DNA from 3 places in the Bacillus sp. PK6-026 genome. Region 2 is predicted to be linked to each of the others. Evidence: riboswitches for the same ligand, from Rfam matches in the RefSeq annotation. Region 2 holds a riboswitch; each other region holds the start of a gene.
What was found. A riboswitch is a leader RNA that binds a small molecule or an ion and turns the genes downstream of it on or off. The one in region 2 is predicted to bind S-adenosylmethionine.
Positions count from the first base shown of each region.

Region 1: another riboswitch for S-adenosylmethionine. It lies ahead of M1D59_RS08580 (YezD family protein); the one in region 2 lies ahead of metN (methionine ABC transporter ATP-binding protein MetN).
Region 3: another riboswitch for S-adenosylmethionine. It lies ahead of M1D59_RS21210 (5-methyltetrahydropteroyltriglutamate--homocysteine S-methyltransferase); the one in region 2 lies ahead of metN (methionine ABC transporter ATP-binding protein MetN).

Region 1 covers NZ_CP096418.1:1,680,091-1,687,423, reverse strand. The annotation lists gene cysC (adenylyl-sulfate kinase) at 1-435, opposite strand, end outside; gene sat (sulfate adenylyltransferase) at 449-1,585, opposite strand; gene M1D59_RS08590 (inorganic phosphate transporter) at 1,611-2,675, opposite strand; gene M1D59_RS08585 (phosphoadenylyl-sulfate reductase) at 2,687-3,388, opposite strand; gene M1D59_RS08580 (YezD family protein) at 3,474-3,590, opposite strand; SAM riboswitch class I at 3,693-3,799, opposite strand; gene pyrE (orotate phosphoribosyltransferase) at 3,963-4,592, opposite strand; gene pyrF (orotidine-5'-phosphate decarboxylase) at 4,589-5,308, opposite strand; gene M1D59_RS08565 (dihydroorotate dehydrogenase) at 5,277-6,212, opposite strand; gene M1D59_RS08560 (dihydroorotate dehydrogenase electron transfer subunit) at 6,212-6,982, opposite strand; gene carB (carbamoyl-phosphate synthase large subunit) at 6,979-7,333, opposite strand, start outside.
Region 2 covers NZ_CP096418.1:3,482,248-3,489,580, reverse strand. The annotation lists gene M1D59_RS17855 (acyl-CoA dehydrogenase family protein) at 1-1,180, shown strand, start outside; gene M1D59_RS17850 (arsenate reductase family protein) at 1,296-1,652, shown strand; gene gcvH (glycine cleavage system protein GcvH) at 1,714-2,097, shown strand; gene M1D59_RS17840 (YusG family protein) at 2,158-2,394, shown strand; gene M1D59_RS17835 (toprim domain-containing protein) at 2,457-2,801, shown strand; gene M1D59_RS17830 (thioredoxin family protein) at 2,827-3,135, shown strand; gene M1D59_RS17825 (SCP2 sterol-binding domain-containing protein) at 3,257-3,613, shown strand; SAM riboswitch class I at 3,788-3,895, shown strand; gene metN (methionine ABC transporter ATP-binding protein MetN) at 4,012-5,037, shown strand; gene M1D59_RS17815 (methionine ABC transporter permease) at 5,030-5,698, shown strand; gene metQ (methionine ABC transporter substrate-binding lipoprotein MetQ) at 5,712-6,542, shown strand; gene M1D59_RS17805 (carboxymuconolactone decarboxylase family protein) at 6,635-7,018, shown strand.
Region 3 covers NZ_CP096418.1:4,163,709-4,171,041, reverse strand. The annotation lists gene galE (UDP-glucose 4-epimerase GalE) at 1-412, opposite strand, end outside; gene M1D59_RS21220 (glycosyltransferase family 2 protein) at 443-1,441, opposite strand; gene M1D59_RS21215 (glycosyltransferase family 39 protein) at 1,441-3,681, opposite strand; gene M1D59_RS21210 (5-methyltetrahydropteroyltriglutamate--homocysteine S-methyltransferase) at 3,821-4,951, opposite strand; SAM riboswitch class I at 5,025-5,134, opposite strand; gene M1D59_RS21205 (DUF3298 and DUF4163 domain-containing protein) at 5,453-6,136, shown strand; gene M1D59_RS21200 (chorismate--pyruvate lyase family protein) at 6,235-6,765, opposite strand; gene M1D59_RS21195 (LacI family DNA-binding transcriptional regulator) at 6,962-7,333, opposite strand, start outside.

The DNA of each region.
Region 1 (7,333 bases), 1.8 Mb from region 2:
CAAGCCTTTCGGGTCGCGCTCCTCGCACGTCGCCAAATCGCATTTCACATAGACTTCATGAAACTCATCTTCCTCGACGAGCTGTCTGACAAGCCCGCGGTCTTCTTTAAAAGGGGAAATGAACGCCGTAATGACGATCGTCCCCTGTTCGACAAAGAGCTTCGCGACCTCGCCGATCCGGCGGATGTTTTCCTTCCGGTCTTCATCGGAAAACCCGAGGTCCTTGTTCAGTCCGTGCCTGACGTTGTCGCCGTCGAGCACCGTGACCTGGTAGCCTTGTTCAAACAACTCACGCGCTGCGGCATTGGCAATTGTTGATTTTCCTGAACCGCTCAAGCCCGTCAGCCAAACGATCGAGCTTTTATGTTTATTTTTCTCATGATATTCCCGTTTTGTAATGGACGCTTCATGCCAAACAATATCTTTATTTACCAAGAGATGCTCCCCCTTAAGAAACCCCGGCCGTTAAGCCTTTGATTAATGTTTGAATGACTTCTGGACGGCTGAATGTGCTCGGCGGGAACTCGCCGTTTCTCAGCATGCCCCTCACCTTTGTACCGGACAAAATGACATGATGTTCTTTGCTGTGAGGGCACGTTTTCGCCGTAGCCATTGAACCGCAGACATTGCAGTAGAAGCTGTGTTCGAATTTCAGCGGCGTAATGCCGATCTCTTCCGGCGCGAACTGATCGAACAGTTCCTGCGCTTCATATGTGCCGTAGTAATCGCCGACTCCGGCATGGTCTCTTCCGACGATAAAATGCGTACATCCGTAGTTCTTTCTGACAAGCGCATGGAAGATTGCTTCCTTCGGCCCCGCATAGCGCATCGCCGCCGGAAAAACGCCGAGAAAGACGCGGTCTTTTGGATAGTAGCCGTCAAGCAGCACCTGATAGCTTTCCATGCGGACATCAGCCGGAATATCGTCTGATTTTGTTTCCCCGACGAGCGGATTGAGGAAAAGACCGTCTACTGTCTCGAGCGCCGTTTTTTGAATGTATTCGTGCGCTCTGTGAACCGGATTTCTCGTCTGGAATCCGACGATCGTTTTCCAGCCGAGTTCTGCGAATTTTTTTCTTGTTTCCAAAGGTTCGAATGTGTGGGCCGGGAATTGCTTTACGCTCCGTTTAATGAGAGTGATCGGCCCGCCCACATAAACGCTGCCGCGGTCAAACAATTTTTTGACGCCCGGATGCTCGAGTTCGTCGGTTTTATAGATATTGACGGCTTCCGTTTTCTTGTCCGGCGTATAGATGTCTTCGATCTCGATGACGCCGTATGTTTCCCCATTATAGGTGAGGCGGACGGTGTCCCCCGCTTTTAAGCTTGAAGCTTTTTGCTCGTCAACAGGCAGAGCGATCGGAAGCGTCCATACTTCGCCGCTTGACAGTCTCATATTTTCGACAACGGACAGATAGTCTTTCTCTGTCATAAAGCCTTGGATCGGGCTGTACGCACCGATTCCGATCAGCTCCAAATCTGAAAAAGCCATTAAATCCAATTCTATTTCCTGTGCGATATGTTGAAAATCGTATGCTTCATTGACGCGGTTAACCAATACACCGCCGTGTGGTGCTAAACTCATAAACTTGTTTCCCCCTACTTTGTGTTTAAATTCCTCCGCCTTGTTCATGGACGGAGCTGTGCTCTTTTTTGACTGCTCTCATCAGGCTGATCGTCCCGACAGATGCCAGAAGGACGCTTGTGACGACGATGAGAGCATAATAGTCTCCTTTTAATAAAAGGCTGACCAGCATATAAGACAGGCTTAATGAAAGGAACGGCGAGACGACCCATACTTTCAGCATCGTTTTGACCACTTGTTTATGAAAGACATTGCCGCCGTTTTTTGCCATTCCCATCCCTATAATAGAAGATGATGTGACTTGCGCAAGCGGAACCGGCAAACCGAAAATCGAACTGATGATGACAAGCCCGGCTCCTGTTCCGGAAAGGATGATCCCCTCTCCTTTTGAAAATTTCGTTATTTTTTTGCCGTTTGTTTCAAGAACGCGCCTGCCCAGTAAAAGGGCGCCCAGCGCGACAAACAGTCCGCCGTAGAGCGTTCCTTCCCCGACTGTCAAAACATGCGCCGCCACCAGAGGTCCGACAGCATTTGCGACATTGTTCATGCCTGCTGAGAAGGCTTCAAAAAACCCGGTGATCAACAGAATGACCGCCAAAACCTTTGCTTTCTTTCCCGAGGCTGGACGTTTGATCGTTTTTTTCATGATGTTTGCCATCGCAAATGTAAAGGTAAAAGCGACGATTGGTACAACGACCCAAAATGAGACGATGACAAGCAAAGATTTCACATATAAAACCTGGTAAGCGACACCTACTCCGACAACAGATCCGACCGTCACTTCACTTGTCGAAAGCGGGATGCCGAGTACATTTGCGATAAAGAGCGACAGTGCCGCCGAGCCGATAATAATGCAGACGATTTCAAGCGAAATCACCCGTTCGGGAATGATGCCTGAGCTGATCGTTTTCACGACGTTTCCTCCGCCGATGACGGCGCCCGAGAGAACGCCTGCTGCACAGATTATTAGTGCGTGAAACTTCTTTTTGACGGCTTCAGATCCATAGGCGATTCCCATTGAAGCAGCTGCACCGCTCGCTCCGATATTCATCGCAAAAAACATGCTAAATAAAATGGCGGCAAGTTCCATGACTCATCTCCTTACTCGTGTAATCCGCATTCTGTTTTAGCCGATCCGTTCCAGCGGCCTGATCGAAGATCATCCATTGTAAAGGCCGGAGAGGTGCACGGAGCGCAGCCGATGCTCGGGTAGCCTTGATCATGAAGCGGATTGTACGGGAGATCGTGCTTTGTCACATATCTCCAAATATCCTTCCACGTCCAATGAATGAGCGGACAAACTTTGATAGACTTGAATTTTTCATCTTTGTTCAAAAAATTCGTTTTGCTCCGCCCGGGCGATTGCTCGCGGCGCAGGCCCGACAGCCACGCCGGGTAGCCTGAAAGCGTCTCGCGGAGAGGAATGACCTTCCTCATTTCACAGCAGGAATTCGGAGCGGTCTTCCATAGTTCGTCCCCATATTCTTTCGCCTGCTCTTCGACGGTAAGCTCCGGTGTTTTCATGATAATCTGAAGGCCTGGATATCGTTCTTTGACAGCGTCGATCGTTTCATACGTTTCTTTAAAATGAAATCCCGTATCAAGGAAAACGATGACCGCATCTTTTTTCACCTTATAAATCAAATCGATCAGGACGATTCCCTCAATTCCGAAGCTGCACGCATATACAAGCTGATTTCCGTAATGTCCGTATGCCCATTTCAAGACGGACAGCGCTCCTTTATAAGAGTCATCTTCCTGAAAAGAGATATTTGGTTCTTCCCATGTGCTGTAAGTAAAAATTTTCGGTTCCCCCTTTTTTCGCCAACAAAAAAACGGCTTCCAGCAGAAAAAAACTGTGAAAACCGCCTCTAGTTTGTCTAGTCAGCTATTTCAATCTTATTTTTTCATTTTTTTCGATTTGAATGACTTTGCCGTCCTGAACAACGAATGTGATCGATCCGTAATTCATGTCTTTCAGCATGTCTTTCATTTTGATGATCACCTTTTCAAGCTGTTCATCTGTCTTCACTTCTAGCTCCTCCTCTGCCCCTAAAAATTAAAATCTTTCTTCCAAATTTGAAAGAAAGACGAGGAACTCCGCTATTCCTTATCTCTCAAAATGAGGGCATTTTGCTGGAAGTAGCACCTTACGCTTCACACGCAGGTTGCCGGGTTTCATCGGACCAGTCCCTCCACCGCTCTTGATAAGTTTGCTTTTGTTATTTTAAAATTTTAGCACAATTCGAACAAAAGTCAACCCGACTTTTTTTATAGGATTAATAAAAAATAAAAATAATCCGATTTTACTATTTTTAAATCTGTAAAAAGACGCAAAAAAAGCCGTTCTCCCATTAGGAGAATACGGCTTTTATCATTAATCCATCCAAGACTTGCTTTCAGGATCCGCCTTCCATTCTTTCAGTTTGGCGGCATCCTGTTCGCTGATATATCCGCCGGCAAGCGCAGCCTCTGTCAATGTATCGTAATCAGTCAGCGTACGGTATTCAACGCCCGCTTCGCTGAAGGCGGCGGCAGCTTTAGGAAGCCCGTAAGTGAAAATGGCGGCGACACCGAGCACTTCACATCCCGCCTCTGTGAGAGCGGCTGCCGCTTCAAGGACGCTTCCTCCCGTTGAAATTAAATCTTCAATTACAACGACTTTTTGTCCTTTTACAACAGCGCCTTCAATTTGGTTTCCTTTGCCGTGCGCCTTCGGTTTGCTTCTGACGTAGCACATCGGCAGGCTCAGCCTGTCGGCGGCAAGCGCGGCATGGGGGATTCCTGCAGTTGCCGTACCGGCGATCATTTCGGCTCCGGGAAACTTGTCTTGAATCAGTCCGGCAAGCCCTGAAGCTATATCATCCCTTACTTCCGGATATGAAAGCGTCAAACGATTGTCGCAGTAGATGGGCGACAAGATGCCGCTCGCCCATGTAAACGGCTCGTTCGGGCGCAGGAAAACCGCTTTGATTCTTAATAAATGGTTTGCAATGTCTGTTTTCATGCCTTGGTTCCCTCCCACTCATGTCCTATTCTTCTGTAGGCTGACACAGGATCTTCTGCCTGTGTAATCGAACGGCCGACAACGATCGCCGACACGCCTTTTTCCCTTGCGTAGCCAGGCGTCGCCACCCGGACCTGGTCGTTGTTTTTGTCATCCGCCATGCGAATTCCGGGTGTCACGGTCAGAAAATCTAAAGACGCGGCCCGGTAAATGTGTTCGGCTTCATGGACGGAGCAGACGACACCGTCAAGTCCGCTTTCTTTAGCCAACTTGCTGTAGTGAACAACTGTATCGAGAAGCGGCGTTTCAATCAGCAGCTCTTGCTGAAGCATTTCTGAAGACGTGCTTGTCAGCTGGGTCACAGCAATTAATGAAGGGCGTTTTCGGCCTGCCGGAGTCCCCGCTTCAAGGCCTTCAAGCGCCGACTCCATCATTTGCTTTCCGCCTGCTGCGTGCACATTGACAAGGCTGACGCCAAACCCCGCCAGCCTTTTCATCGCCTTGTATACGGTCGTTGGAATGTCGTGGCATTTTAGATCAAGGAAAATGCGGCAGCCGCGCTCCTGTAACTTTTCAAGGATGGCCGGCCCTTCCTGATAAAAAAGCTCCATGCCCACCTTCACGAAAAGCTCTTCTCCATGAAACCGGTCCAAAAACGCATATGTTTCCTGTGCTGATGCAAAATCAAGCGCGATGATGGGCGGCGTATGTTTCATCCTTCCAGCTCCTTCCGATACACTCGTTCAACGAACGGTATCCGTATTTTTCTAAAACGCGCGGCAAATCGGCGATGATTTCGGGACAAACAAACGGATTAACAAAGTTTGCGGTGCCGACGGCGACTGCGCTCGCACCCGCCAGCAAAAACTCAAGCACATCTTCCGCTGACTGGACACCGCCCATGCCGATGATCGGAATGCTGACTTTTTGGCTGACTTCATGCACCATTCTGATGGCCACCGGTTTAACAGCAGGGCCTGATAATCCGCCGGTTTTGTTCGCCAAGATCGGCTTTCCCGTTTTTAAGTCGAGCCGCATCCCGATCAGGGTGTTGATCATCGTCAAACCGTCCGCTCCCGCTTCTTCTATGGCAAGAGCGATGTCGGTAATATTCGCGACATTCGGCGACAGCTTCACATAGACGGGAACGCTCGCAACCTCTTTCACCGCTTTCGTCAGCTCACTGGCCATTTCCGGCTGCGTACCGAAGGCGATCCCTCCCGTTTTCACGTTAGGACAGGAAATATTCAGCTCGAGCGCATGAACATTCGGCGCTTTGCTGATTTCTTCAGCCACTTCAACATAATCGTCGATCTGCGAGCCGGCGACATTGGCGATAATCGGTGTATCGAACTGTTCGAGCCACGGCAATTCGTGTTCCATGACAGCCTCTAAACCCGGATTTTGCAGACCGATGGCATTAAGCATGCCGGCTTGCGTCTCGGCGACGCGCGGCGTCGGGTTCCCGAAGCGCGGTTCGCTCGTCGTCGCTTTAATCATGATCGCACCGAGACGTGAAAGATCGTAAAAGTTCGCAAATTCTCTCCCGAATCCGAAGCAGCCTGAAGCCGGCATGATCGGATTTTTCAATTGAAGGCCCGGCAAATTGACTTCGAGCATCATAACAGCACCTCCTGGGCTTTGAAAACAGGACCATCAAGGCATACCTTCACATAAGATGTTTCGCTTTCTTCCGTATGGCAGACACAGGCAAAGCAAGCGCCGATCCCGCATCCCATGCGCTCTTCCATTGACAGATAAACCTCTTTATCCGGATAGCGCTGTTTTAAAGCTTTCAGCATCGGCGTCGGTCCGCAGGCCATTATGCAGTCAAACTGAAGCCCCTCGTTTTCAATGACATCTGTAACAAATCCCTTTGAACCGCGGGTGCCGTCTGCGGTTGCCACATACACACGCCCGAAACGGCTGAATTCCTGTTCGTAAAAGACGTCTTTTGCAGAAGCAAATCCTAACACATGGATCGCGTGCACCCCTCTATTTGTCAGCTGTTTGCTCAGCTCGTAAAGCGGCGGAACACCGATCCCCCCTCCGACAAGAAGAGCCGTTTTCCCCGGTTCAAGCGATTCAGCCGGAAAACCGTTGCCGAGCGGACCAAGGACATCGATCTGATCTCCTTCCTGTTTTAAAGACAGGAGACTCGTGCCTTCCCCATCCTTGCGAAAGATGATGGTCACCTGCCGGGCAGCTCTGTTGATGTCGGCGATGCTGATCGGCCGCCTCAAAAGCGGCGTGAGGGAATCTGAGACCTTGATGTGAAGAAACTGGCCGGGAGCGCCGCAAACTTCGGCAATCTCCCCTTCCAGTACCATTTGATAAATATGATCCGCGATACACTTGTTTGAACGGACTGTCATATACCCTTTTCTCATCTGACGGCCGCCTTTTGCTCAATTCTAATCGCCGGCATATGATCGGCGCGGAAGCTCATGCTTTCAAGCACCCGCAAAATCGCTTCCGCCGTATCAAGGGATGTCAGGCAGGCAACGCCGTTTTCAACGGATTCGCGTCTGATTCTGAAGCCGTCCCTTGCCGGCTGCTTCCCTTTTGTCAGCGTATTGACGACGAACTGCGCTTCCCCGTTTCGAATGACATCAAGGAGATTTGTGCCTTCTTCGCCGATTTTCCCGACGGTTTTAACAGGTACGGATGCGTCTCTTAAATAGCCGGCCGTTCCTTCCGTAGCCAATATTTTATAGCCGATCGCATGGAACCGCTTGGCG
Region 2 (7,333 bases):
ACATTTTTCGGCCTTCATTGTGGAAAAAGATTACGAAGGTGTTTCCACAGGGCCTGAAGAGAAAAAAATGGGCATCAAAGGCTCTTCGACCCGTACGCTCATCTTAGACCAGGTTCAAGTTCCGAAAGAAAACCTTTTAGGCGAACCGGGAAAAGGGCATGTCATCGCCTTCAATATTTTAAATATCGGCCGCTATAAGCTTGCTGTCGGGACAATCGGCGCTTCCAAACGGGTCATCGAGCTGTCCGCTTCATACGCCAATCAGCGCCAGCAATTTAAGACGCCGATTTCAAAGTTCAGCTTAATCGGGGAAAAAATCGCCACTATGTCAGCCAGACTTTATGCGATGGAAAGCTCTGTTTATCGTACGGTCGGGCTGTTTGAAGACAAAATGGGCACCTTGAGCGAAGAAGAGCAAAAAGACGGGCGCCAGGTCGCGAAATCGATCGCTGAATATGCAATCGAATGCTCCCTTAACAAAGTATTTGGATCTGAAACGCTTGATTATATCGTTGATGAAGGCGTCCAAATCCACGGCGGTTACGGATTCATGCAGGAATACGAAGTGGAGCGGGCTTACCGCGATTCACGGATCAACCGGATTTTTGAAGGCACAAATGAAATCAACCGTCTCATCGTCCCGGGCACATACTTGAAAAAAGCGATGAAAGGCGAGCTTCCTCTGTTTGAGAAAGCGAAGGCGCTTCAGGAAGAACTGATGATGCTCATGCCTGAAGAACCAGGTGACGGCGTTTTGGAACAGGAAAAGTATCTGCTGAGAAACGCCAAAAAAATCGCGCTCATGATCGCGGGACTCGCCGCGCAAAAATATGGAAAAGCGCTCGACCAGGAGCAGGAAATCCTCGTGAATATCGCCGACATTGTCAGCCAGGTCTACGCCATGGAAGCAGCTATTTTGCGTACAGAAAAAGCCATCCAGGCAACCGGGGAAGACAAAAACGCCCAGAAAATTCTTTATACGCAGATTTTTGCACAAGTTGCCTTTCAGGAAATTGAAAGCCATGCCAAGGAATCGCTCATTGCGATGGAATCAGGTGATTCGCTGCGGATGATGCTGTCCGCGCTCCGCAAATTGACGCGCTTTACGCCTGTCAATGTCATTGAGAAAAAGCGCCAGGCAGCCAAGGGAGTCTTTGAAGCTGAGAAATATATCGTTTAAACGAAAAGCCCTGCTTAGGCGGGGTTTTTAGCTGTTATAGAATGGAGCACGGTTTTAGGTTTTTCATTCGATCTGTGTTAAAATTACCTCGATTAAATGAGAGGGGTGTGTATGTATGGCTTTGGATTTTTACTGGTATCCGAAATGCGGGACATGCCGCAAAGCGAAAAAATGGCTTGAAGACCATGGCAAAGAAATCAATGGGATACATATCGCAGAAGAGCCGCCAAGCAAGGAAAAACTGAAAGAGCTCTACGAGAAAAGCGGGCTTGAATTGAAGAAGTTTTTCAACACGAGCGGACAAAAATACCGTGAACTCGGCTTAAAAGACAAGCTGCAAAACATGTCTGAAGATGAGCAGCTGGAACTGCTGGCTTCGGACGGTATGCTGATCAAACGCCCGATTGCGACAGACGGCAGTAAAGTAACGGTCGGTTTTAAAGAAGATCAGTTTAAGACATACTGGTTATAACCCATCAAAATATGATATCTTCAATGTAGGATCGATTAAAACACTTTATGGAGGGGTTAGCATGAGCACACCGAAAGAGTTGCGTTATTCAGAAGAACACGAATGGGTGAAAACAGAAGGAGATAAAGTCAGAATCGGCATTACAGACTTCGCCCAATCCGAACTTGGAGACATCGTATTTGTCGAGCTTCCTGAAGTGGGAGACGAAATCAAAGCGGACGAGCCTTTTGGCAGCGTTGAATCCGTAAAGACCGTTTCTGAGCTGTATGCCCCGATCAACGGAAAAGTGGTCGAAGTGAACGAAGATCTGGAAGACAGCCCTGAATTCGTCAACGAGTCTCCGTATGAAAAGGCTTGGATGATTATCGTCGAGCCGTCCGATGCTTCTGAAATCGAAAATCTGATGACAGCCGAGCAATATGAGGACATGATAAAAGAAGACTAAGGATTATTCAGGATAGCCATGTGTCGTTTGGATACTCTATATCAAGAGGGGGTGTCCAAATTGACGCTGAAAAAAGAACGTATTGATATTACAGAACATGTGGAAAGCCGATTAAAAAACGGCGGAATGCAGCTGTACCATGAGAATGAGCTGATCGGCCGAATGACCGGAAAGGATCAATACGAGTTGAAATCTGGATATTCATTCCAAGATGAGAGATTTTACAAAACGGCGGATACCGTAAGCGGTCCGGATGCTAAATATGTAGACTGTGATGACCACCAAGGCTGGTGTTAATCAAGTCAGGCGGTGAACATTCACTGCCTTTTTTTACAAGTAAATCTTTAAAGGTGATCCATATGCCGGAAAATGAAAAAGTCATGATCGTCGAAGGGAAATCAGATAAGCAAAAAGTGAAGCATGTCATCGAAGAGCCCGTGGATATCATTTGCACAAACGGAACGATCAGCCAGGCAAAACTCGATGAATTCGCCGAAACGCTGTTTGATAAAGACGTTTATATCCTGGTGGATGCCGATGAATCAGGGGAAAAGCTCCGCCGGCAGCTGACGAGGGAGCTCCCCCAAGCTTCGCATCTATACATCGATAGGGTATACAAAGAAGTCGCTTCCGCCCCGAGTCAGCATGTTGCAGAAATATTAATTCGTTCAAACATCCGGGTACATACAAAATATTTATTATAAAACGTATTGAGGTGCGGTTCAACAGATGCAAGAACTCCAAGAAAAAGAGCTAAAACGGCTTGAACATGAGACCTGTCTTCTATATGTATACACGCCGTTCTGCGGAACGTGTCAGCTGGCCGGAAGAATGCTGGAAGTCGTTGATGAAATGATAAAGGACATTCCTTTTTATAAAAACAATCTCAATTATTCCCCGGCATTTGCCAAGCAGCAGGAAATAGAAAGCGTTCCATGCTTTATCCTTTACAAAAACGGGCAAGTCGTCAAAAAAGAATACGCTTTTCACTCCGTTTCCTACTTATACGATACGATTAAACAAAATGTTGTGGATTAAGGGCGGTTTTGACATATTTCTCGGGAAATAACCAGCAAAAACTTGTCGAGCAATTCCTAAAGGAACTCCTGCGGCAGACAGAGAATCTGTAAGTATGACCAATTTACAGGAGGTTATACAGTTGGAGAAAATGGGATTGATAGAAAGAGAGGACAAGGCTCTTTTTTTAAAACCTCTATTATCGACAACGGCTTTGCTGATTACGTTTCAAGGCGAGAAAGAAGCTTTTACGTTAGCGATCAACGAAAAAGGGGAAATGGAAAAATCTTCTCTTGCAGAGAAAGCTCATTTGACCTTTTTTGGAGAGCAAAGCGAGATTATTGACCTTCTTCACGGCGATATTTCATTGCAGCATCTCGTACAGCGCGGCACTGTTCAAGTAAAAGGCTCATTCAGAGCTTTATTGAAGCTTGAAGCGATTTTATGGCTGACGGACGGCTTTTTTAAAAACAGCGATCTTTATTCAGAGACATTTTAAAAATTTGAAAAATCGGCACATTCCGTGTATAAGTCGGACAGAGACGAGCGTTTACGTTCGTCTCTTTTCGCCGTAGGCCGATTGTCTTACGAAAAATAGTTGACAACTATTTTTTCGCATGATATCCTACTTTAAGAATTCCGATCATAATAATCAAAAAATAAATATATGATTCTCTTATCCAGAGAGGTGGAGGGAAGTGCCCTATGAAACCCGGCAACCATCAACACGTGTTGAAATGGTGCCAATTCACACGAAGCGTTATGCTTTGAAAGATGAGAGAAAGGCCCAGACTATTCAAAAGCCTTTCTGCTCATGTGTGCAGAAAGGCTTTTTTCATTGTTTGATCAGGAATTTAGACAACTATGAGAATTGAGCAAGAAAGCAGGTGATGGCTTTTGATAAATCTTCAAAATGTTTCAAAGATTTATCGGTCAAAGCATGGAGATGTCAATGCTGTCCAGGATGTCACCCTTACGATTAAAAAAGGTGAAATCTTCGGAATTATTGGATATAGCGGAGCTGGAAAAAGCTCCTTGATCCGTCTTTTGAACGGACTTGAACAGCCGACTTCAGGCACGGTTGAAGTAGCCGGCAGAACAATCAGTGAGATCAAAGGGAAGAAGCTGAGGAATGCAAGGCAGGAAATCAGCATGATTTTCCAGCACTTCAACCTATTGTGGTCAAGAACGGTCCGCGACAATATTGCGTTTCCGCTGGAGATCGCCGGTGTCAGCAAAGCAAAACGTCTGAAAAGAGTCGCTGAACTGATAAAGCTTGTCGGACTTGAAGGCAAGGAAAATGCCTACCCTTCACAGCTTAGCGGAGGCCAAAAGCAGCGCGTCGGCATCGCTCGGGCGCTCGCAAACAATCCGAAAGTTCTCTTATGCGATGAAGCGACATCAGCGCTTGATCCGCAGACGACTGACTCGATCCTGGGTCTTCTGTCCGATATCAATGAAAGGCTCGGACTGACCATTGTCCTGATTACTCATGAAATGCATGTCATCAGGAAAATCTGCCACAGAGTGGCCGTCATGGAAAACGGAAAGGTCGTGGAAGAAGGCGATGTGCTGAACGTATTCCTCAAGCCGCAGGAAGAAATGACAAAGCGCTTTGTTCAGCAGGTAACAGAACCGGTGGAAACACAGGAAACGCTGAAGCATTTCCTCGAAGAAACGACATCCGGGCGGACGATCAAGCTCACCTTCGTCGGTGAAGCGGCCGAATCGCCGCTGATCACACAGATCATTCGGAAGTTCGATGTTGAAGTCAACATCCTTCAAGGCAAAATCTCGCAAACTCAGGACGGCGCATACGGTTCATTGTTCATTCATGTCGACGGATATGAAAACGAGGTCAATGATGTGGTCGATTTCATCAAGAGCCGTCAAGTAGAAGCAGAGGTGATCACGAATGTTTGAAAAACTGTTTCCAAACGTAGATATGGAGCAGCTGTGGGAAGCTACGTATGAAACGATATATATGACAGGAATTTCCCTATTGTTTGCTTTTATCATCGGAGTGATTCTCGGTATGCTGCTGTATCTGACTTCTAAAGGAAACATTTGGCAGAATCGGGTCGTGAACGGTGTAATCTCGGCAATCGTCAATGTGTTCAGGTCTATTCCTTTTATTATATTGATTATTTTGCTGCTCGGTTTCACAAAGTTTTTAATGAACACGATCTTGGGGCCGAACGCCGCACTTCCGGCTTTGATTATCGCATCCGCTCCGTTCTATGCCCGCCTGGTTGAAATCGCTTTGCGCGAAGTTGATAAAGGCGTGATTGAAGCGGCAAAATCGATGGGAGCCAAAACATCGACGATCATATTTAAAGTGCTCCTGCCCGAATCGATGCCGGCCTTGATCTCTGGCATTACGGTTACGGCGATTGCACTGATCGGTTCGACGGCGATGGCCGGAGCAATCGGTTCAGGCGGACTCGGGAACCTTGCCTATGTAAACGGTTTTCAGATGAACAATCCCGATATTATACTCATCGCCACTATTTTCATCTTAGCTATTGTGTTTATCATCCAGTTTATCGGGGATTTTATAACAAATAAATTAGACAAACGTTAGGGAGGACATCAACATGAAAAAAGGTTTATTAACAGCTTTATTCATCATTTTTGCAGGCGTTTTAGCCGCTTGCGGATCTTCCAGCAGCGAAGGGGATAAAGACAGCAAAGTCATCACAGTCGGAGCGACGCCGACGCCTCACGCTGAAATCCTTGAAGAAGCAAAGCCGCTTTTGAAAGAAAAAGGCTATGAGCTTAAAATCAAAAATTTCACGGACTACAAACTGATCAACAAGGCGCTTGCAACGAAAGATCTCGATGCGAACTACTTCCAGCACGTCCCGTATCTTGAACAGGAAATGAAAGAAAATAAAGACTACGATCTTGTTAACGTCGGCGCGGTACACCTTGAGCCATTCGGCATTTACTCTAAAAAGTATAAATCTTTAAAAGACCTTCCTGACGGTGCAAAAATTATTATGAGCAACAACGCCGCTGAACAGGGCCGCATGCTTGCAATGCTTGAAAATGCCGGACTGATCAAGCTGAAATCAGGCATTGAAAAAGTGGATGCGACAGTAAAAGATATTACAGAAAACAAGAAAAACCTCAAAATCAAAAATGATGTGGCGCCTGAAATGACGGCAAAAGCATACGAAGCCAATGAAGCTGACGCAGTGTTCATCAATGTGAACTACGCGATCCAAAACAAGCTCAATCCGAAAACTGATTCAATCGAGCTTGAGTCTCCAAAAGACAATCCTTACGCTAACATCATCGCCGTCCGCAAAGGCGACGAAGATTCTGACAAGGTGAAAGCTCTGATGGACGTATTGCGCTCTGAGGACATTAAAAAGTTCATCGACAAAAAATATGAAGGCTCTGTCATTTCTGTTTCTGAGTAAATGAAAGAACACCCCGGTTTTGGAGAAAACCGGGGTTTTTTCGCGTATTTTTTGAAAAGAGGCTCATAATAAAAAAAGACTACCAACTGAAAATGGAGGAACAAAACGTGAATCAGCATGAATCAGAAAGCATTATCGAATCCGCACTGCATGAATATAAAGCAGGGATCGGCATCTTTTCCGAAAAAATGCCCGGAATTGCCGCCAAATACAACGAATTTACAGAGGAATGCTTTAAAAAAGGCGCGCTCAGCGAAAAGGATAAGCAGCTGATCGCACTGGGCATCAGTGTTAATACACAGGATGAATATTGCATTATTTATCATATCAAGGGCTGCCTGGATTGCGGAGCGTCGGAGGAAGAAATTCTTGAAGCGGTCGGCGTAACTGCGGCATTTGGCGGGGGCGCGGCCATGAGCCAAGCTGTCACGCTCGTTCTGCAGGCGATGGAAGAATTCCAGCAAATGAAGCATTGATTTTTCATCCGTGAAAGCATATTGAAAGCACACACATCTTTGAAGAGTTTGTATATAACTGGTACTATGAAAGAAAATCTCTGAAAGGATGATTCATTATTTGTTCAAGCCAAGATCAGCTTGACCTTGAATTCACGGCCGAAATGGAAAAAGCGATGCACAAGTCGCATGGAATGGGGTACGAGGAGTACAGCAGAAGCCATGTGAACCGGCTTGAAGTTGAGAAAAGGCGCGAAGAGCAGCATCAAAAAAGCAAGCAGATCGTATCAAATTTACCCATGATCGGATAAAATGAGGGGGGGCGGATGTCAATCC
Region 3 (7,333 bases), 680 kb from region 2:
GAACGGGTTCTGGTTCGGTTTTTTCTGTGACAGGGAGGTTCTGCGGACAGCCGTAGACCGCAGCGCTTGATGCAAAAACGATCCGGCCGACATCGTATTCTTTCATCACGTCAAGCAGTGTTTCCATGCCTGTCATGTTTTCGTTGAAAGAAGAAAAAACGCGATTCGACTGTAATGGAATAGGTGATGCTGCGAAATGCATGACGGCTTCAATGTCCTCATTTTCAAATACTTGCTTGAGAAAATGCCGGTCGCGAATATTCCCTTCATAAAACGCAGCTTCGGGGTGAACGGCTTCTGCGTGTCCCGTTGCCAGGGAATCCACAACGACGACTTTTTCTTTTTTCTCAATTAACGTGTAAACGGCGTGGGAACCGATATAACCGGCTCCCCCGACAACAAGTATGCTCATCGGAATCCCTCCTTTTGGATCTCTTATCTTCTACATGATATGGCGCTGCGGAGCTGCCGCCCGCCGCTGTTCTTCAAATCCGTATTTGCCGTCAATGATATATAGCGGCCTGTCTTTCACTTCGTCATAAATGCGGCCGATGTATTCGCCGATCGCTCCGAGGATGATCAGGATAAAGCCGCTGAACAAGCATTGCAGAATGATCATCGAAGACCACCCGGTAATGGTGCTTGTCGTAAACAGCTTCATGCAGACGACGATGAAGGCATATATAAAACCGACCGCTGACAGCGCGATTCCTGAGTAGCTTGCCAGTTTCAGCGGCTGAAAGGAAAATGAAGTGATGCCGTCGAGCGAGAGCTTCAGCATTTTTTTGAGCGGGTACTTCGTTTCCCCTGCAAGCCGTTCGTGGCGCTCGTAATAGACGGCGGTCTGCTTGAACCCGAGCCAGCTGACAAGGCCGCGGACGAACGGATTTTTTTCTTTCAGCTTGTTCATTTCATTGACCACCTTCCGGTCCATGAGCCGGAAGTCTCCCGTATCCACCGGGATATCAACGTCTGTGAGTTTTCTTAAAATACGGTAGAACATGGCGGCCGTTTGCTTTTTGAAAAATGTTTCTCCTTCCCGCTTTGTGCGGACGGCGTATACAACGTCAAAGCCTTGGCGCCACTTTTCCGCCATTTCCAAAATCAATTCGGGAGGATCCTGCAAATCGGCATCGATCACCACGATCGCTTCGCCGGCAGCATAGTCGGTACCGGCCGTAATGGCGATCTGATGACCGAAATTTCTTGAGAAATTGATGCATTTTACTGTCGGGTCTGACTGAGCAAGCGACTTCAGCATGTGAATGCTGTCATCGCTTGAACCGTCGTTTACAAAAATCAGTTCATAAGGGTCGCCTGTCGAGTCCATGACGGTTTTTAATCGGTCATAGGTGCTTTGAAGCACTTCCGCTTCGTTGTAGACAGGGACTACGATTGAAAATGTGACTTGTCTCTGCATATTCATCACCTTTCCTTTCATCAATCAAGCTCCACTTTATAAAGCGTCTGATTTCCGCCAGGTCCGCCTGACTGGGAATCGTTATCTGAAGAAGAGCTGCTGTATTCGCTTTTTGAAATTTCTTTTCCGTTTTCTTTAATCCAGTTAGTGATTTCTGAGTTGTCTTGGCCTCGACCGTCGCCGATCATGAAGTACTTGACTTCGCCGTTTTTGACGAGCTTCTCAAGTTTTTCAACCGTCAAAATCGGGTCGCTTCCAGAGAATCCGCCCATCGCCATGACAGCTTTACCTGTTTTGATGATGTAAGATTGAGCAGACGTTGCGCTGGAGACCGCAAATAAATATTTTTCACCCGTGTTGTTCTTTTCAAGGTAGCTCAACAGTTCTTCATCGACTGATTCGCCGCTTCCAGGGCTGCCGCCGCTTGGTCCGCCTTGTTGACGGCCGCTTGCGCCTTCGCCGTTCTGATTTTGGCTGTTTTGGCCGGAACCGGTATCAGTTGAAGAATCATTGCTGTTTGAACCAGGACCGAAGCCAGGTCCGTTATTGTTGTTTTGATCACTGTCTGTTTGACCGTCTTGGCTGCCGAATCCGGGAGGTCCGCTGCCGTTGTTATTCTGCATCTTCCCTCCGCCACCGCCGCCAAATGATTGTGCGGATTTAGGTCCGGCCTGCGGAATCATGCCGTTTACACCGTCAGCGAGCGTTGCTGTTGTCCAATAGAAAGGACCGATCAGCATGCCGAGCAGCGCTGCAAGTGATACATAGTAGCTGAATGACTTTCCTTTTTTGAAAAAGATGAGAAGGCAGCTTGTGACAATGCCAAAAGCGCCGATCAATATGCTCCAGACGATGCCGATTTCGCTGAGATAAGGACTCAAAATATACAATTCAAATGCGGTTGTCAGCAAAATTCCGATCGGCAGAAGCTGTTTTTTCCAGCCGCTTTCCTCCTGATAGAGGCGAACGAGCGCTGTCCAGCCTGCACCTGATAAAGCGGCAATCGGTGCTGCCAGCATGATCAGATAGTAATGGTGGAAGAATCCTGCGACGCTGAAGAATGCAGCGACTGGCAGAAGCCACATCATCCAGAAAATCGTTTCAGTCGTTATTTCATTGAATTTGCGTTGACCGCGAAGGCCCGTGATCAGCAAACCGATGATGCCGAAGAGTACAAACGGGATGAGCCAGCTTGCCTGTCCGGAAAGCTCGGATTGGAATAGTCTGAGAGGGCCAGGGTTTCCTGTGCCAAACATGCCGCTCGTGCCGCCGCCGGGACCTCCGCCGCCGCTTTGAACATCACCCTGCTGGCCGTCCGGTCCGCCTGAAGGCATCTCGCCCCCGCTCGGCGGAGCCATTTGTCCATTTGTCGAGTCTGAGTTGTTTTCGGTATCGCCGCTTTGCTGCTGCGGCATTTCCTGCTGCTGGTTCTTTTGATTTTGATCAGATGAGGGGGTTCCGCCCCCGCCAGCACCGTTTTGGCCTGTGAGACGCTGGATGCCGTTGTAGCCAAACGCCAGCTCAAGGACAGAGTTGGTCTGGCTGCTTCCAATATAAGGGCGCGAACTCTCCGGCTGACTATCGACGACTACCGCCCAGGAAACGGAAACGCCTGCCAGAACGATCAAGGCTGTGATAAGAGACACAATTTTTTTGCGAATCGTCGTTTTTGCTGCAATCATGTAAAACAGCAGGAATGCCGGTAATACCATGTATGCTTGCAGCATTTTGACGTTAAAGCCGACGCCGACCATACAGAATGCGCCGAGCAGCCAGCCGATTTTTCCTTTCCGGACTGCTTTAAACAACATCCAGGTTGCAATCATCAAACAAAGGGTGAGAATGCTGTCGACGTTGTTTGTATGGCTGACCGCAACGGCAATCGGCGTACACGCCATAATAAGAGCTGAAATTCTGGCCGCCGTTTTGCCAAAAGTAGGTTTTACAATAAAGTACAACAGTGCTACGGAAATCACTTCGGCAATCGCTTCAGGAAGAACGACGCTCCAGCCGTGCACGCCGAACACAAGTGCAAAAAGTGTCTGAATCCAGAGTGCAACCGGCGGTTTATCAACTGTTACAAAGCCTGCCGGATCAAATGATGCGTAAAAAAAGTTATGAAAACTTTGGGTCATACTTTCAACGGCCGCCGTATAGTAGGCGTTGTCTGTGTCACTATTCCAGATGCCGTACAAGTTTAAAGCTGCAGATAATACAAGAATGAAGACCAGGAATATATCGATTTTCCTTTTCTTAATCATTGTTCGATCACCTCACTAAAGAGCATTATAGAAGCCAAATATGATCAAACTATGAACAAATCAAGAAGGAATTTTAAATTGTATAGAGGGGCAAAAAAAAGAGACATGCCGTCAGGAGGCATGTCTCAAATATGAGGTGTTATTTCCATACGTCTTCTGCGATCTCGACGACATGACGCAGTTTTTCCCATTGCTGCTCTTCTGTCAGGAGATTGCCTTCTTCTGTGGAGGCAAAGCCGCACTGCGGGCTTAGGCACAATTGGTTCAGGTCGACGAAGCGAGCTGCTTCGTCGATACGCCGCTTAATATCATCCGGGTTTTCAAGCTCTCCGAATTTTGATGTGATCAGGCCGAGGACGATCTGCAAGTCTTTCCGTTTGACATAGCGAAGCGGTTCGAAGCCGCCGGAGCGCTCGTCATCAAATTCAAGGAAAAGTCCGTCTAAATTGAGTCCGTCGAAAATCGTTTCTGCAGCCGCATCGTAGCCGCCTTCCGCCACCCATGTTGACTGGAAGTTGCCGCGGCAGATGTGCATGGTGACCGTCAAATCGTCCGGGCGTCCTTCAACTGCTTCATTAATCGTGTTAGCGAAGGACTGGCGCAGTTCATCAGGCTGGCGGCCGAAGGCTTTGATCTGCTCATGTCCTTTGTCTGAGAAAAATACCGACCAGGCCGTGTCATCCAGTTGCAAATAGCGGCAGCCGGCATCGTAAAATGCGCGGATCGCTTTTTTGTAAGCCTGCGCGACATCGTGATGGAACTCATCCAGATCCTCGTACGGGCTTTCTCCAAGTTTTCCTCTGAAAAACAGCATATTCGGGCTCGGAATCGTCATTTTCGGCGTATGTGTGCCCGCAATATCATGAAGAAATTTATAATCTTCCAGCATCGGATGGTTTGTAAAATCGACTTTGCTTGTTACTTTGATTCCGCGCGGCTTCGTTTCAACATTATGAAATTGAATGCCCTTGTCCGCTGTATATCCTTCTACGCCGTCAAGCCCTTCAAGAAAATCGAAATGCCACCATGACCTGCGGAATTCCCCGTCAGTAACGGCTTTAAGGCCAATTTCTTTTTGCTTTTCGACAATGCGCTTGATCTCTTCGTTTTCGACTTCGCGCAGTTGTTCAGCGCTAATTTCACCGTTCGCTTTTTGAATACGCGCTTTTTTTACGGGCGCAGACCTTAAAAGACTCCCCACCTGATCAGCTCTGTACGGTCCGATTTTTTTCCCAGGCGTTTGCTTCAGTACATCGGTTGATTGTGTCATGCTTCATCCCTCTTTCTTTATAGACATAAAAAAGCTCTTCCCGATAAGGAAGAGCTTGATATATTCAATCTCCTCCTTATCTTCAAGAGCACGAACATGCTCTTAAGGATTTAGCACCATTCTGTCATAGACAGCGGTTGCCGGGTTTCACAGGGCCAGTCCCTCCACCACTCTTGATAAGGAAAACCTTTTTATGCAATTTTTTAATAATTTTAATATTAATACTTTTTATAAAAATGTCAATGGGTTTAAAAAAACTATTTGGTTTTTCATTTTCTTCTTCTGCGGTTAAACCGGAGGGCGTATCGAATCAACGTGTGAATTTTTTGTCAAGACAGTCTTTCAAATGGTCAACAAGGTGCTGAACGAACAGGGTGAATTAGAATATTTTTCAATTTTTATCTCCGAAAATAGAAACTTTCTCGCGAGTTCACCGGTCTATCATGTGTACCTGATTTCAAAATGGGTATGATAAACAATGACAGATTAAGGAGGGTTCTTATGAACAAAAAAACAGTGTTTAAAGCGTTAGGTATGCTGATGACAGGGGTATTGTTTTTTGCGCTGTACGGTGCGGCCGCACTTCCTTCTGCACACGCGGCAAATGAAAAAAAGCCGACGGTCACGAGCCATACTTACAAAAACATTAAGGCTTTGAAATACCCGCAGGTTGCAAATGTAAGCAGCAAATCTCTCCAAAATAGGATCAACAAAGATTTTAAACGTTATATTGAGCAGTCCTACAAAGATTATGTAAAAAACAAGAAAGACGGCCAACAGCACGGATACCAAACAGATTATCAAACGTCCTTTGAAGTGAAATACCGGACCGGCCAAAAGCTGAGCATTCTGACAAGTAATTACGTCTACTCCGGCGGAGCGCACGGAAATACGGCAGTCCGCTCTTTCAACTATGACCTTGCCTCTAAAAAGCGGGTGTATTTATCAGATATCTTAAATACAAAATCGAAAATGGATAAGACAAAAACATACATTTACGACTATATTCAAAAACACAGCGACATTTTCTTCCCGGATGTGAAGAAGAAAGACATCGTCCTTGGTAAAAACACGGCTTTTTATTACACAAAAGACGGCATTGCGATCGTCTTCCAGCAATACGATGTCGCTCCTTATGCTGCCGGAAATCCGGTCGTTGCCGTGCCGAAAACGGTGTATCAATAAATAACAGCCCCTGTTTCGCAGGGGTTTTTGTTTTGAGGGAAGAAGGAATGGGGAGGTTATGGAAGCCTTTTCATGAAGTGGCAGCTGACGGGCATGATTCAGCCCGCAGTCCGTTCGCAGATTTTTTCTAAATCGAATAGCTCGCAGACATAGAACATGCACTGCCGGCCGCTGATAATCTGATATTTTTTAAAAGCATATGTCCGGTCTGCTGAAACAGGTACAAGTTGTGTGAAATGTTTTCCCAGGCAGTCGCCCGTACTGAAAATTTCACGCCTTGACTCCAGTTCTGCAATGATTTTCCCGATGGGAAGCCTTTCTGCCTGCAAATCTTGTTTGATGGCGGGCGGCAGTAAGTTTGTTTTAACATAGACATAATTATAAGATAAATAATCATCGCCTGTTTTCAAAGAGGAAGTTCTAAACAAGATGTCATCATCGCGTTGAAACAGCCTCGCTTCTTCAGGTGACAGCTTGTCATAATCAATATTATTTTGCTGAAAAACTTCGATTTCGGCTTTGCCACCGATCAGCGTTTCAATCGCTTTGGTTGTTGAACCATCGGTTTTGGTTAACATGTCTTTTACAATAGCAACTAGAGTTTCAGGAAAAAAGTGGCTTACGCTCAATGAAAGGCACCCCCGTACCAAAATTAGAATTTTTTGAAAACTTGTCTTTAAATTTATCATGTGGAGATGCGTTTGTCTAGAAAAATAAGTTAAATTTTAGGTTAGTAATGTAAATTTTATATTTTTAACAATTGGATAGATCAGGATATGTATGGAAAAAGGAGACGTCAATGTCTCCTTTTTTTGTGCGATTCATTTAAGTCGTCTCTCCTTCTAAAAGCTGTACGGGCAAATAGGTTTCCAGCGGTAAATCATCGAATTCGCCTTCGATGGCTTTGGACAAAATCTCGATGGCCGTCTTGGAAATGAGTTCAATCGGCTGCTGGATGGTTGTCAATTCCGGGAGGATGGACTGAACGGCTTCCGTTCCGTCGTAGCCGATCACCTTTAATTGCCCGGGAATGTCTTTTCCGCGTTTTTTTGCTTCGGTGATGACTGTAGCGGCCATGAGGTCATCGCTGGCAAAAATGCCGTCAGCCGCAGGCTGTTCATCAAACAGTTTTGAGATGATTTCCCGGTAATTTTGATGAAAGGGAACCTCATATGTAATCGGCTGCCTTCCGTGTTG